3 regions of the Roseomonas gilardii genome follow, and region 2 is predicted to be linked to each of the others. Evidence: riboswitches for the same ligand, from Rfam matches in the RefSeq annotation. Region 2 holds a riboswitch; each other region holds the start of a gene.

Region 1 (3,321 bases), 1.2 Mb from region 2:
CGAAGGTGAAGGCATCCAGCGCCCGGGCCTGGAACAGGCAGACGAGGCTCGCCACCAGCACGGCCGGCGCCGCGAGGGCGAGGTCGGGCCAGCGCACGCCGCTCAGATTGCCGAGCAGCCAGAACATCACCCCGCGCGCCTGTTCCGCATTCGCGGCGGTGGTGACGACATAGGCGGTGATGGCGTTGAAGAGCTGCGAGGCGACGACGCCGGCCAGGATCACCCGCTCCGCCCCGCCGCCGGAGGCCGAGGCCAGGGCGGCCACGGCCAGCAGCGCGGCCAGCGCGCCGAAAAAGGCACCGCCGGAGAGCGAGACCAGCCCGCCCCCCAGGCCCAGCACCACCACCGCCACGGCGCCGGTCGAGGCGCCGGCGGAGATCCCCAGCACATAGGGCTCCGCCAGCGGGTTGCGCAGCAGCGCCTGCAGCACCGCCCCCGCCACCGCCAGCCCGCCGCCGAGACAGGCCGCCATCAGCGCGCGGCTGAGCCGGTAATCCCAGATCACCCCCTCCTGGATTCGGCTGACCTCGTAGCCCGCGCCGAGCAGCCGGTTGGCCAGCGCCTTGAACGTGGTGACGAGGGGCACCGGCATCTCGCCCACCGAGACGGCCAGGGCGACGCAGAGACCGAGCAGCAGCAGCGCCAGCAGGGCCAGCACCAGCCGCGCCACCTGACCGGTGGCGCCGGGCCGGGCCGTCACCAGGCCGCGGATCGCCGGCCGGGCGGCTTCCAGCGGCAGCCCGTCGCTGGCCAGGCCGCTCACGGCTTCGTCCCGCTTCCCTGGGCCTGCTCCTGCTTCTCCAGGGCCTGGATGCCCCTGGCCACGGCCTCGATGCCGTCGATGGTGCGCAGCGTCGGGTTCATCGACTGCGCCCCCACCACCACGAAGCGCCGCGCCTGCACCGCCGGCATCTGGCTGGTGACCGGGTCCGTCTCCAGGAACTGGCGCTTGACGCTCACGTCGTCGGCGGGGAAGCGGCGGCGCGTCATCTCGCCCATCACGATCACCGCGGGGTTGGCGGTGGCGATGGCCTCCCAGCTCACGGTCGGCCATTCCTCGGTCGTCCGGATGACGTTGCGCAGGCCCAGCAGCCGCGCGATGTAGCCCGGCGCGCCATTGGTGCCGGCCACGAAGGCATCGCCCTTCACGTCGCGGCTGGAGAACCAGAAGACCACCGGCAGGCCCTGCGCCTTCACCGAGGCGACCGCCGCCACCGCATCGGCCTCGCGCTTCCTCAACTGCGCCACCAGCGCGGCGCCGCGATCCCGCACGTCGAAGATCGCGGCGAGCTCCTCGATCTCCTGGTAGAGCAGCTCCATCGTGTAGGGCTGGCTCCGCACCCCGTCGCCGCTGCCGGAATTGTCCTTGCCCGTGCAGTCGGAGGGCGAGATGTAGGTGGGGATGCCGAGATCGGTGAACTGCTCCCGCCGTCCGACCCGGCCGCGCGGCCCGACATGCCATTCGAGCTGCACGGTGACGAGGTCCGGCTCCTTCCCCACCACAGATTCGAAGCTCGGGTCATTGTCCGCGAGGCGCGGGACCCTGGCATTCTCCCCGGCGAACTGCGGCAGCACCGGCTCCACCCAGAGCGCGGTGCCGGCGATCCGGTCGCCGAGGCCCAGGGCGTAGAGGATCTCCGTCTCCGACTGGCCGATGGAGACCACCCGGCGCGGTGCCTTGGGGAAGGTCAGGTCCAGCCCGCAGTTGCGCAGGGTCAGCGGGTAGCGGGTCGGCTCCGCGGCCGCCGGCGGCACCATGGCGCCGGACAGGGCAAGGCCAGCCCCGAGGGCGAGGCCGCCAAGGCGCCGCAGCGCCCTGCCCCGGCGCGGGCCGGCCAGGGCGGAAAGCATCGGAAAGGACGGCATGAATCAGGCTCCCGCCTCCGGAGCACCCCGCCCGGCGGCCTGGTGAAGCGACGACGGCAGGTCTCCTGGCTCGCGGCTTCCGGCATCGGCGCGGGACGCCATGCCGGCTTCGCCAGCCCTGTCTTCCCGGGCCCCGGCCTCCTTGCGGAGAGGCGAGGGCTCAGTGACCCGCCAGGCCGTCTCCGGAAGGGGCGGCAGGGCGGACGGGCCAGCGGGGAACCGCTGACAGTTGCGGGGGCAGCGGCCGACTTGCTCCCGGGCGCGAGGCCCGGCCGGAGCGCACGGCCTTCCCTTTTCACCCGCTCGCGCGGGACCGTCGACGGGCCAACCTATCCCGCGCATGGGCCGGCGGGCAAGGCGAAGCCGCGACCGCCGCGGCACGCCATCCCTCACCCCATCCCGCAGCACGGGCACGCCGGCCAGCACATGCGGCAGCGGCGTGCCGTGGCGCTGCCGGTGCGCGGCGTCGAAACCCGCGCGCTCCAGCGCCTCGCAACGGTCGAGATGGCGCAGCAGCAGCCGCTCCGCCCGTTCCGAGGAGGCATGGCGGCGGCGCCACAGGCGCCAGAGGAGATGCGCGTTCACGGCCCAGGCGTCATAGGCATGCTCCCGCATCCGCTGGCGCACGGCGGGCGGCAGGGCGTCGAAGCAGGCCCATTCGTCGCCGCCCCAGCGGCGCCAAAGCGTTTCCCGGACGGTGTTGTCGTTTCCCGCCACGCCGCTCAGCCCCAGGCTGGGAAAGGGTCCGGCAGCCGGGCCCAGGCGCGCGGCCCGTGCCGCATCTCCGCATCGGTCAGCAGGCAGGCATCGAGTTGCCGGCGCAGCGCCGCCTCGTCCATGCCGGCGCCGATGAAGACCACCTCCTGCCGCCGGTCGCCGAAGGGCTCCCGCCACTGGGCACGGATGCCGTCTCGCCATTCCGGGTCCCCGGGCCAGCGGGCGGGGTCCACGGCCGCGAACCAGTGGCCCGCCGCCTCGTGCCGCCCGACCTGCCCGGCCAGTTGCCAGGAGCCCGCCCAGCCCATGCGCGTGGCCAGCCAGAAGAAGCCCTTGGCCCGCACCACGCCCGGCAGGTCGGATTCGATCAAGGCCTTCCACCGCGCCGGATGCAGCGGGTGCCGCGCCCGCCAGACGAAGGAGCGGATGCCGAACTCCTCGCTTTCCGGCAGGTGCCCGCCCGCCAGGGCCTGGGCCCAGCCCGCCGCGCGCTGCGCCCGCGCGAAGTCGAAGCGCCCGGTTCCCAGCACCTCGGGCAGCGGGACGCGGCCATGGTCGGCGGCGAGGATGGCGGCCGTGGGGTTGAAGGTGGCGAGCAGCGCGGCCAGCCGTTCCCGCTCCGCCGCGTCCATGCGGTCGGTCTTGTTGATCACCAGCACGTCGGCGAACTCGACCTGCTCCACCAGCAGGTCCACCAGCAGCCGGTCATCCTCCTCGCCCGCCGTCTCACCCCGGACG
Region 2 (3,321 bases):
CGTTCGAGAGGGGAAGGGGGCCGTGGGCAAGGCCAGGACCCCCGGTGGCGTCAGCCGAAATGCCGCAGATAGGCGGCCTTGACCGGATCGGTGCCTTCGGCTCCGCGCCAGGCGAGATAGGAGCCGGCGCCCAGGGCCAGGATGTTCAGCAGCGGGTTGGGCCGGGGCTTCGCGCCGGCGGCGGCGAGCGCGAGGCCGGCCACGACATAGATGGCGCGCTGGCCCAGGCTGAGCGTGGCATCGCCATCCCCGTTGGTGCGGGCAGGAAGCTGACTGTCATAGGGCTGGTTGCCATAGGGCATGGGCTGGGTGGCTGGCTGGTCCATGGTCTGGATCCCCTTGTCCGGAGGTGGTGCTCGCGCCGTGCCGGGCGCCGTCTCCCGGACAACACCGCAGCCGGGGGAGGGTTCCATGCTGTGCCGCCGGGAGGCGGGCGGTGCGGGAAAGGCCGCGCGGGGCGGCCTTTCCGCTGTCACGGGCCGCGTCAGGCCGTCTGCCGGGCGGGCCGGCCATAGAGCCAGCCGGCGGTGGTGCCCAGGACGGCCCAGAAGAGCAGGCTCGTCGCCGTGGCGGTCACCAGGAAGCGCCGCGCCAGGTCCGGTGGGGCGAGGGCGGCGTGTTCCGCCGGCTGCGGCGCACCGACGAGGTGCGGCAGGAGCAGGAGGAGGATCGCCAGCGCGGCCCAGCCCGGCTTCCGGGTGAAAGCGATCAGCGCCAGTGCCATGGCGGTCAGGGCGGCGGTGGCCAGCCACCAGAGCTGCCGCTCGGCCAGGGGTGCGGCCTCGGTGCCGGGAAGTTCCGGCGGTAGGCCGAGGCCCGGGGCCAGGGTGAAGACCGCGAAGCCGGCCAAGCCCCAGAACAGGCCCTGGCGCCAGCCGATGGAACGGTCGCCACCAGGTGGTGCGCGTAGGGCGAAGCCCGAGACCAGGAGGAGAGCGAAGCCGATCCCGGTCAGCAGGTCTGCCAGCAGGGTGTAGGCGATGCGTTCCGCGCCATCGGCAGGTGACCAGCCCTCGTCGTCATGCGCATGGGCCTCCTGGGAGAGCGGCGCGGAGGCGTGGTCTTGAGACGGGGCTGTCGTGGCGTGGTGGGCAGGAGCCTCGGCGGCCTGCTCGTAGGTTTCGGCCTGCAGGATGATCGGCACGGTGCCGAGATTGTGCAGCACCGTGGCCACCGCGCCGGACAACAGCCCGGCCAGCAGGGCGGTGAGGAGGATTCTCGGGAAGAACTGCATGACCATGCCTCAGTGGCAGGGGAAGCCATTCGAATGGCGCGTGTCATGCGCGGCATTGTGCAGGGCATTGGCATGGGCGAAGCCGACGCCCCAGAGCAGCACGGCCCCCAGTGCGGCGCTGAGCAGGACGGCGAGGAGGCGGGAAGCGGGTCGGGCGGCGAGGCCGGCGGGGTGGGACAGGCTGTTGTGCATCGTGATGTCTCCGGCCGCCGCGCCCCGCGGGGGCCATGAAGGTGTGTCGCTGTGCCGGCAGGTCTCCTGGCTCGCGGCGCGTTGGCGGGCGGCCTGCCTTCCCGGAAGCCCGTGGGCTTCCAGTGGCCCACCCCTCGGCGGAGGTGGAAAGGCCGCCAGCTCGCCGCTGACAGTTGCGGGGGCAGCCGCCGACTTGCCCGTATGGAGCGGGCGCACGGCGTTCCCTTTTCGCCCGCTCGCGCGGGACCGGCACGGGGCGAGGTTAGGGGTGAAGGGGGTCAGGAAGGAAGAGCTGGTTCGCGGCCCAGGGGCGCGGCGGTTTCCAGGGTCAGGTACGGGGCGGGATGGTGTGCCCGCAGGGGTGGCGGGGTCGAGCGGGGGCGCATGGCAGGCGCGCGGAGTCCGGAGAGGCCGTTACGAAGCGCGGGACCTATGGTTTGTGGGAAATTTTCCCACGGAGTAAACGCGGCGTGTCTGACCATGACGGTATGCCGAATCGGTGGCAGGCCTTCCGGAAGCGGCCGTCCGGAGGCGCATTGGGGCGGCGATGGAAGCGCCCATGGCGGCGGCTGGGGAAGGCCCTGCTGCGCAGTCGGGCGGTGACCTGGCTTCCTTCCTGCTATCTGACCCTCTGCCAGCGGACGATCCGCTGGGAGCTGCGCGGCACGGAGCATCTGCGTGAACTGACGGACCGGGAGCAGGGCTTCGTGCTGGCCTTCTGGCATGAATGCCTGCCGCTGATGCCGCTGGCCTGGAGTGCCTTCTGGCAGTCGGCGCAGGCCGGGGTGCCGCGCAAGCAGGGGCTGGTGCTGGTTTCGCGCAGCCGCGACGGTGGCATGATCGGGCGCATGCTGCAGCGCTTCGGCCTGTGCGCCGTGGCGGGCAGTTCCTCGCGTGGCGGCACGGTGGCGGCCCGTCGGCTGCTGGACGGGCTTCGCCAGGGTTCGATCGCCGTGGTGGTGCCGGACGGGCCGCGCGGGCCGCGGCGGCGGGTGTCGGAGGGCGCGGTGCGGCTGGCCGCCATGGCCGGTGTGCCGGTGGTCCCCTGCGCGGCGCATGCCCTGCCGATGCACCGGATCGGCACCTGGGACCGGATGCTGATCCCCTTGCCCTTCGCGCGGGGTGTGGCGGTGGCCGGGCGGCCGATCCTGCCCGATGGGGGGACGGCTGCCTTTCACGCGGCGGTGCTGCAGGACGCGCTGGACATGGCTGCCGATCGGGCAGCCGAGGCGGTGTGCGCGTGATCGGCCAGATGCAGGGCGGGGGCGACGATCGGGAGGCACCGATTCGGGGCGTGCTGGCGCAGGGTGTGCCGATGAACCGGCCCGGGGGCGGGATCCCGGCGAATGATGCCGGGTGGGGGGCAGGCGATCTGCCCTGGACGGTGCGGGAGCCGATCCGTCAGGGGGGCTGGCGGCGCATGGGCAATTTCCCCGGCCTCCAGAACGTGCCGGTGCTGGTGCTGGATGTGATCCTGGGCGAGGTGCCGGCGGTGTTCCGCTGGCTGCCGCGCAGCACGGGGACGACGGAGGCGCGGCGGGGGGAATTCGCCTGGTTCGCGCCGGGCGGGGTGCGCATCGCGCCCATCGGCTGGAAGCCGCTGCCGGAGGGTGGCGCCTGGCCATGAGGGGGCGGATGCGCGGGTTCCGTATGCCGCCGGGCGTCATGTTACAGGACATGAGGCGCCATGGGATCTGCCGCGTAGGCGCGTCGCTTGTGGCGGAGGAGGAGGGTTCCGCATCCTGCCCGCGCAGATCGGGGGAGCAGCCCCCGCGGGACGCCGTTCCCCCTGATGACGGCGGCGCCCCGGACCATGAGCCTGTCCCCTGCCGCCCACGGGTCGTGGTTGCCGGAGTAGCGCCCGGCCTGCCTTTCCATGCTGGGTGCCTTGATGC
Region 3 (3,321 bases), 850 kb from region 2:
CAGAGCCGCAGCTTGGCCCATTGCTGGTCCTCGGAGAGCTTGTTCCCCTCCTGGGTGCTGGCGAAGCCGCATTGCGGGCTGATGGCGAGCTGCTCCAGCGGCAGGAACTTCGCCGCCTCGTCGATGCGGCGCTTCAGCTCGTCCTTGCTTTCCAGCACGCCGTTCTTGCTGGTGACGATGCCCAGCACGACGACCTTCTTCCCGCGTGGCACGAAGCGCAGCGGCTCGAAGCCGCCCGAACGCTCGTCGTCGAACTCCATGAAATAGGCATCGATGTCGATGGCGTTGAACAGCACCTCGGCCACCGGCTCATAGCCGCCGGAGGCCACGAAGGTGGACTGGAAGTTGCCCCGGCAAAGATGCATGCTCATCGCCATGCCGGCCGGCCGCGCCCGGGTCGCGCGGTTGATCATGCCGGCATAGATGTCGAGCAGCCCCTCCACATGCTCGCCGCGCCGCTTCAGCCCCTCGATCTGCTCCGGATCGCACAGATAGGCGATGTTGACCTCGTCGAGCTGGAGATAGCGGCAGCCGGCGGCATGGAAGGCCTTCACCGCCTCCTCATAGGTCCGCCCCAGATCGTCAAAGAACCCGTCCATGTCCGGATACACGTCGCGCGCGATCGCCTCCCGCCCGCCGCGGAAATGCACCACGCTGGGGGAGGGGATGGTCTGCTTGGCGATGGCGTTGCAGGTGCAGCCGGCGGTGAAGCGGAAATCCTCGATCATGCTGGGCTTCCAGCCGATCCGGCCGTTCACCCGCAGCTTGTGGCCGAGCGTCGCGCCCTTGAACTGGACCTTGTCCTCGGGCTCGTAGATCTCGATCCCGTCCAGCCCGCCCAGGAAGTCGTAATGCCAGTAGGCGCGGCGGTACTCGCCATCCGTGGCGGCGCGCAGGCCGACCGATTCCTGCTTCGCCACCACCCGGGCGATCTGCTCGTCCTCCACCTGGCGCAGCGCCTCGGCGGAGAGCTTCCCTTCGGCGCGCGCCTGGCGGGCCTCACGCAGCGCGGCGGGGCGCAGCAGGCTGCCGACATGGTCGGCGCGGAAGGATGGAAAGGCGGGCGGCTGGCAGGGCCTGCCATCGGCCCCCGTACGGGCGGCGTCGCGGGTGGCTGTGCTGGCGGACATGGGGTTTCTCCTGACGTCTTCTTGTCATCACGGCCCCGGTCTCCCGGCCCCGCACCCCGTCGCCGGGGTGGGCCTTCGTCCCTTCTGCTCCGCCGGAACACCCCGTCCGGCGTGGCCGCGCTGACGTCAATGATGGCAGGTCTCCTGGCTCGCGCGTCATCACCATCCGCCGCCTTCCCGGGGGTGAACCCGGTGGCCCTTGGCGGTGGCTCGGCGCCGACAGTTGCGGGGGCAGCCATGGCTTCGCACCATGTTCCCGTTTTAATCCGCGAGGGAACCATCGCCCTCCGGTGTAGGGGAGGCGCGGCCTTCCCGGAAGGGGCGGCGGGCTCCGCGGAGGCCGGAACGGAAAAGGGCCGGTGCCCTGTCCGGCACCGGCCCTTCCCGATCCTTGGCCATCCACCCTCCGGAGGGGTGGAAAGGGTCCTCAGCCCGCTAGCGCGGCCTCGCCGTCCAGCACCGCCGCGACGGCATGCACCACCGAGGCGATGCGCACGGAAGCCTGCACCTGCTCCTGCGTCATCCCATGCTGGCGCACCACCTTCTCGTGGCTCTCCATGCACATGCCGCAGCCGTTGATGGCGGAAACGGCGAGCGACCAGAGCTCGAAATCCACCTTTTCCACGCCCGGCCGGGCCATGACGTTCATGCGCAGCTTGGCCGGCATGGTGGCGTAGTCGCCATGCACCAGATGCGTGAAGCGGTAATAGACATTGTTCATGCCCATGATCGCCGCCGACGCCTTGGCCGCGTTCAGCGCCTCGGGCGACAGCTTCGGGCCGAACTCGGCGACGATGTTCTTCGTCACCGCGGCATTGCGCGAGGCGAGCGCGCTGGCGATGAAGGTGCCGGCCAGCTGCTGCTCCGTCAGGAGCGTCTCGGCGGCGAGCGAGCCGAGGTTCAGCTTCAGGTCCTTGGCATATTCGGGCAGCATGTTGCGCAGGGCGTCGAGCGACATCCTGTGAACTCCTCTCCGGTTGTGTTCGGTGGGCGGAGCCGGCCCTCGGGGGCGCCCATGCGCCCGGTTCCCGCGGCTTTCGCGGAACGGTTCTCCCTGGACGGGGGAACGGGGCGGCCGGCTCGGCACACCGTCCCCGGGGGCGCGAAACCCCCGGAGCGCGGTCAATCCGTGGAAGCGGGCCTCAGGCGGCCGGCTTCAGGACCTCTTCGCCCTGCTTCCAGTTGCAGGGGCACAGCTCGTCCGTCTGCAGCGCGTCGAGGACGCGGAGCACTTCCTGCGGGTTGCGGCCGACGTTCAGGTCGTTGACGGAGGCGAAGCGGATGATCCCCTCCGGGTCCACGATGAAGGTCGCGCGCAGCGCCACGCCGGCGTTCTTGTCGAGGATGCCGCAGGCCGTCGACAGCTCGCGCTTGATGTCGGCGAGCATGGCGAAGGGCAGGTCCTTCAGGTCGGCATGGTGCGTGCGCCAGTTCATGTGCACGAACTCGCTGTCGATCGACACGCCATAGACGACGGCGTCACGGTCGCTGAAATCCGTGTTCAGCTTGCCGAAGGCCACGATCTCGGTCGGGCAGACGAAGGTGAAGTCCTTCGGCCAGAAGAAGACGATCTTCCACTTGCCGGCCTCGGAGGCATCGGAGACCTCGGTGAAGGCGGTGTTCATGTTTAGCCCCTCGGGGCCACCCTTCACGGCGGTGAGCTGGAAGGACGGGAACTTGTCGCCGACGGTCAGCATGCAGTGATCCTCTTCCCAAAAGAATTCGGTCGCTTCCGGACGGCGCCGCGAGGGCGATCCCCAAGGGCGATCCCCAAGGACAATCCCTCTGACCCATCCGGTCGGAGGCTGATTCCCGCCCCCGCGCCGTGGCCGGGTATGACGCAGGTGCAGCAAGGGTTCAAATGAATAGTTTTCGTCCTTATGATCGACTGCGCCGATGACCGCCTATCCCAGTCCGCAACAGCTCCGCTACCTCGTCGCCCTGGCGGATCACGGCCATTTCGGCCGCGCCGCCTCCGCCTGCGCCGTCAGCCAGTCCACCCTTTCCGCCGGGATCATCGCCCTGGAACGGCAGCTCGCCACGGCGATCCTGGACCGTGGCGGCCCATCCAAGCGGCCCGCCTTCACCCAGGTGGGACTCGAGATCGTGCAGCGGGCGCGCGACGCACTCGCCGCGCTCTCCGCGGTGGCGGAAACGGCGGCCACGGCGCACGACCCGCTCAGCGGCCCCT

Evidence for each region. Region 2 has a riboswitch for cobalamin ahead of RGI145_RS14025 (CbtB domain-containing protein). Riboswitches for the same ligand answer to the same signal wherever they lie in the genome.
Region 1: it holds a riboswitch for cobalamin, as region 2 does, so the genes downstream of both, RGI145_RS19365 (ABC transporter substrate-binding protein) here and RGI145_RS14025 (CbtB domain-containing protein) in region 2, are expected to answer to the same signal.
Region 3: it holds a riboswitch for cobalamin, as region 2 does, so the genes downstream of both, RGI145_RS10010 (5-methyltetrahydropteroyltriglutamate--homocysteine S-methyltransferase) here and RGI145_RS14025 (CbtB domain-containing protein) in region 2, are expected to answer to the same signal.

What each region holds. Positions count from the first base shown of each region.
Region 1 covers NZ_CP015583.1:4,288,992-4,292,312, forward strand. Annotated here, with positions in the region: gene RGI145_RS19360 (FecCD family ABC transporter permease) at 1-763, opposite strand, end outside; gene RGI145_RS19365 (ABC transporter substrate-binding protein) at 760-1,866, opposite strand; cobalamin riboswitch at 1,905-2,199, opposite strand; partial or broken gene RGI145_RS25870 (DUF6525 family protein) at 2,404-2,583, opposite strand; gene zigA (zinc metallochaperone GTPase ZigA) at 2,589-3,321, opposite strand, start outside.
Region 2 covers NZ_CP015583.1:3,043,710-3,047,030, reverse strand. Annotated here, with positions in the region: gene RGI145_RS14035 (hypothetical protein) at 51-326, opposite strand; gene RGI145_RS14030 (CbtA family protein) at 485-1,234, opposite strand; gene RGI145_RS14025 (CbtB domain-containing protein) at 1,244-1,426, opposite strand; cobalamin riboswitch at 1,466-1,692, opposite strand; gene RGI145_RS14020 (lysophospholipid acyltransferase family protein) at 2,026-2,670, shown strand; gene RGI145_RS14015 (hypothetical protein) at 2,667-3,053, shown strand.
Region 3 covers NZ_CP015583.1:2,191,585-2,194,905, reverse strand. Annotated here, with positions in the region: gene RGI145_RS10010 (5-methyltetrahydropteroyltriglutamate--homocysteine S-methyltransferase) at 1-1,130, opposite strand, end outside; cobalamin riboswitch at 1,248-1,427, opposite strand; gene RGI145_RS10005 (alkylhydroperoxidase, AhpD family) at 1,558-2,088, opposite strand; gene RGI145_RS10000 (peroxiredoxin) at 2,273-2,827, opposite strand; gene RGI145_RS09995 (LysR substrate-binding domain-containing protein) at 3,027-3,321, shown strand, end outside.